2 regions of the Paenibacillus sp. V4I9 genome follow, and region 2 is predicted to be linked to the other one. Evidence: riboswitches for the same ligand, from Rfam matches in the RefSeq annotation. Region 2 holds a riboswitch; the other holds the start of a gene.

Region 1 (2,170 bases), 5.1 Mb from region 2:
GCAACGGGGGTGGCGGACCAGCAGCCGGAACGGGTTATAAGGAAAAGCTAGCGACCACCATGCAAGCGGAGGGTAAACCCGCTGAGATTATCGATCTTAAGAACCCGATTAATCAGGTTCAACGTATGAATCGTGAGAATTGGGTCGAGAGACCCGTTCGTGTTAACCGTGAACAGCCTAAAGAATAAAATAAGCCTATCCAGCCTCTTTGAGAGGGCTGGATAGGCTTATTTTTTATTTGTTTGGGTAGAGGGAGAAGAGCTTACCCACTGTTAAGAAGGAGATACGGACTCGGCTCGAGTGATTAGGATACATGATCATGCATAATCGGCCGGGAAGCGATAGTGTTTTTTGTGCTTCTGGTTTATTGTTTTGTTCTATACAATTGATGTGGGGAATATGGGAGGGAATGTTGTACAGCGTACAACAATTTCCATCATTTCTTCAGGACAAAGGTGAAGATGTTGTATTTTGTGCAACAATCGCGAGGATAACGTGAATAAACTTTCCAAATGTTGTACAAAGTGCAACAACTTTACATCGATGAGCGAGTAAGCAAGCAAATGTTTGAAAATTTACGTCTGGGCGCACCATGCTTTATATCAACCTTAATAAACGCACTCGCACACACACACACACACACACACACACTCTCACATTTACACTCACTTTCGCTCTCGTCCAAGGCAAGAGTAAGCCGTTTATCCTTATAGAGTAGGTTATTACTCCAAATTCACATTAGACAACTGTCCCGCTTGGTAGTAAGGGTAATCCATCTTTTGTTGAACTAGCTGTACGAAATCTGAATCAGTGAGCGATTCAATGACGAATAATCCTAAGTCAATGGAGGCCGAAACGCCGCCGCCGGTAAAGAGATTCCCGTCTCTGACGATTCGTTCTTTAATGACTTCGGAACAGTAAGGCGTCAATAACTCATAGGCGGAAGGATTGGTGGTTGCTTTTTTTTCATGTAGGAATCCGGCTGCACCTAGTAATAACGCACCTGTACACACAGAAACCTTGTAAGTCACATTACCTGAGGTTTGGAGCCAAGTGATGAAGGCAGAGTCGAATCTAAGGCTTCTCGTTGAAAATCCGCCAGGAACAAACAGGAGATCATAACCCGATAGATCGGGATAGACATGCGTCACCTTAAGGGTTAAGCCTCGGTCGTCCGTAATTTCCTCCTTATTGGAGCAGAAATCCCAAGTGACGTTTTCTTTAGCTCCCAAAATACCCATCCATGTGATAGCTTCATAGAAGCCGGCGAAGTCTAACGCGGTCATCCCATCAAATAGTACGAATGCCATTTTCATAAACAGCCACCTGACCTTTCAATTGTCATAAAAGCACAAAAAAGCACTTGATCAAGGATCAAATACTTTGCCCAGGCGTACGGCTGCTTGCGATGTGCTCCCTCATGGTTATCCATGTTTACGCCAGTCACACATCGGTTTAATTTCTATAATCTTACAATTTCCAACTCCGAAATTCAATAACTTTTTTCAAGCGGCGACCATGACTTAAACCCCTCACGTCCCCATATGAATTGAAGAGGTGTTCGTTGCGCACGTCATTATGGCCTACCAAGCAGGGAGGGAATGACTTATGAAATTAGTATTTAAGCTTGAATTAGAAGAAGCGAGAGTCATGATCGCAGCAGGCATACAAGCGGCAATAGAAGCGAAAGCAGCCGAAACGATATGTATCGTAGACGACGGCGGATATCTAATTGCATTAGAAAGAATGAATGGCGCTCGCAATACGAGCCCGGAAATCGCCATAGCTAAGGCGTTTACAGCTAGCAATCACAGGCGTTCTACACATTTGTTCAATCAGCCCGGCGGCCCAGCGACCATCCATGGTGAGGCATTTGGGATTCATGCCATGATGCCTGGTAAATTTGCCATTTTCGTCGGGGGACTTCCGATTGTGGTGAACGGGAGTGTCATTGGCGGGGTTGGTGTAAGCGGAGGGAATGGTGAGGATGACATAGCGGTAGGGGTTGCGGCGTTAAAGGCGCTGCAGTGTTATTTGGGTAACGCGTACGAAGTCATGACAGAGCCTGATATAAAGAAATAGGCATCATTTCAAATAGTAAAGCCCCAGTTCCTCCGATGAAAGAGAGGACGGGGCTTATTTTTAACTCATAAGGCTTCTTACATATTGA
Region 2 (2,170 bases):
GCTGCTACAATTTTAGGATCTTGTTTGCTCAAAAAGTTTGTCATATTAAATTCCTCCTACAGGATAATCTTATTTGTTAAGTCTTTATTCATTGAGGTAAATGGCTAACAATCCGCATCGGGTGCGGCTGTTTGATAGAGCTGATCAGCGATATCTTGCGAGTATACTGCCCTTGTACCACCGACCAGCTTAGGCCGGGTAAAAGCCATCGTTACATAGGCATGGCCAATGTTTCGCACTGGCGGTCTTGCTGGCACAGCAACTGGGCGCAGATGCATCCCGATGAGTGTGCTGCCAATATCGATTCCGGCATGTGCCTGAATCATCTCGACAACGACCGGCTTCGCGAAATGACGGTACGCATAGGAGGCCATCGAGCCTCCGGCCCTTGGCACCGGAATGACAGAGACAGGCTCAAGCTGAGGCGCATGCGATAGCAGCTCTTCCTCAATAACAATCGCGCGGTTCAAATGCTCGCAGCATTGAAAAGCTAAATGCAGCCCGAACTCGCGGCTTATTCGCTGCGCCGTTTCAAAAATCGGCTTGGCCGCATCCAGCGTACCCGATGTACCGATCCTATGCCCGAGAATTTCACTCGTGCTCGTTCCGATAATCAGAATGTGACCTGATCTTAGATTGCCGACTTTGACCAATTCCCGAAGATTCGTTTCCAAAGCCTCGGCAACATTAGAAAGAATGGAATCTGTCATCGTGATCCCTCGTTTCTCGAATTTTCCGTTAGGAAATATTCTATGGATGCAGTGTGAAACGGTCTTCGATACTTTGCACTTTGTTAATCCGATTCTGGTGGCGAACACCTTGAGAAAACTCGGTTTCGAGCCAAATTTTCACGATTTCCTCTGCTACACCCGGTCCAATAACACGTTCCCCTAAGGCAAGTACGTTCGTATCATTGTGCTCACGCGTCGCTTTCGCTGAAAATAGATCATGCACAAGTGCACAGCGGATGCCCGGAACCTTATTCGCGGCAATCGACATCCCGATACCCGTTCCGCAAATCAGAATACCTTTGTCAGCTTCGCCTGATACCACTTGCTCACAAACTTTAAGCGCATAGTCGGGATAATCGACCGAATCTGCACAGGTGCAGCCGTAATCGACGACTTGATGACCTAATGACTCAATAAAAGGAATGATAACATCTTTCAAACGATAGCCTGCATGATCCGCACCTAAAGCAATTTTCATGAGTAGAACGCTCCTTTGCTTGTTCGAAATTCGACCATCCTATTATATCCCAAAGCTCACCAGAAAACGAAAAAAAGAGCGGACACGCTAGAAAACGCGCGTTGCTCTTTTGCCCAGGCGACCGGCCGTATAGCTCAATGCTCCATTGTGGTTACTCCCACTCGTCGCCAGTTACATTGAGTCTTGATTGATACCTCTATTTTATCGCATTCTACCCCATGTGTAAAGATGTATCCGCAATTCGTATATATAGAACGTGAGTTATTTGGAGCCTTCGTTTCGTGCACGTATTTTCTGAACCAATTTATCTAAACTCCCGCTGATTTCCTCGGCCGTTTGTCGGTAAGTCTCTATGGAGCCTCCGAACGGGTCAGAAATGTCAAAGTCAGGAATCGCATGTTCAAGTTTATAAATGCGGCTTCTTTCTTCTACAGACACTTCTTGCGAAAGAGCCTGTTTGAGCTGAAGCTCCGTAACGAGCTGCTCCCTTTCCTCAATCGCCTGTAAAATATGAGCATCATCCAGGGCGTACTCTTTGAGCGTAAAAGTCTTTTCAATCGCACCCGGAAACCGCTGAATGACCGTACGCTTATGACCCATCGTCATCGTCAAAATGAGATCAGCCCAATTCACTTCAGACTCTTGGATCGCCAAAGAACTAATGGACTCCTTGAAGCCCGCTTCCTGTAAAAGCGATGCACTATTTCGGGAAATTGGACCACCCGTCACCGCGGATACCCCTGCTGAACGAACCTCCGCCGCAAGCCCTTCTTGATGCACCCTGATACGCAGCAAACCTTCTGCTAATGGACTGCGGCACGTATTTCCTGTACAGACAAATAGAATTCGCAACATGATTCCCTCCTAATCATAAGCATAAGCTAAGATGAAAACTTTATATACCCTATTGTATCATAGTAAAAACTTGATCCCAAACGTGAGCAAAATAAGCCCGCCAAAA

Evidence for each region. Region 2 has a riboswitch for ZMP and ZTP ahead of rpiB (ribose 5-phosphate isomerase B). Riboswitches for the same ligand answer to the same signal wherever they lie in the genome.
Region 1: it holds a riboswitch for ZMP and ZTP, as region 2 does, so the genes downstream of both, QFZ81_RS10805 (DJ-1/PfpI family protein) here and rpiB (ribose 5-phosphate isomerase B) in region 2, are expected to answer to the same signal.

What each region holds. Positions count from the first base shown of each region.
Region 1 covers NZ_JAUSZE010000001.1:2,370,590-2,372,759, forward strand. Annotated here, with positions in the region: gene QFZ81_RS10800 (hypothetical protein) at 1-188, shown strand, start outside; gene QFZ81_RS10805 (DJ-1/PfpI family protein) at 723-1,316, opposite strand; ZMP/ZTP riboswitch at 1,379-1,457, opposite strand; gene QFZ81_RS10810 (GlcG/HbpS family heme-binding protein) at 1,609-2,082, shown strand; gene QFZ81_RS10815 (sugar phosphate isomerase/epimerase family protein) at 2,143-2,170, opposite strand, start outside.
Region 2 covers NZ_JAUSZE010000001.1:7,468,189-7,470,358, reverse strand. Annotated here, with positions in the region: gene QFZ81_RS34445 (serine hydroxymethyltransferase) at 1-44, opposite strand, end outside; gene QFZ81_RS34440 (TIGR01440 family protein) at 105-710, opposite strand; gene rpiB (ribose 5-phosphate isomerase B) at 751-1,209, opposite strand; ZMP/ZTP riboswitch at 1,314-1,394, opposite strand; gene QFZ81_RS34430 (low molecular weight protein arginine phosphatase) at 1,471-2,064, opposite strand; gene QFZ81_RS34425 (manganese efflux pump MntP) at 2,122-2,170, opposite strand, start outside.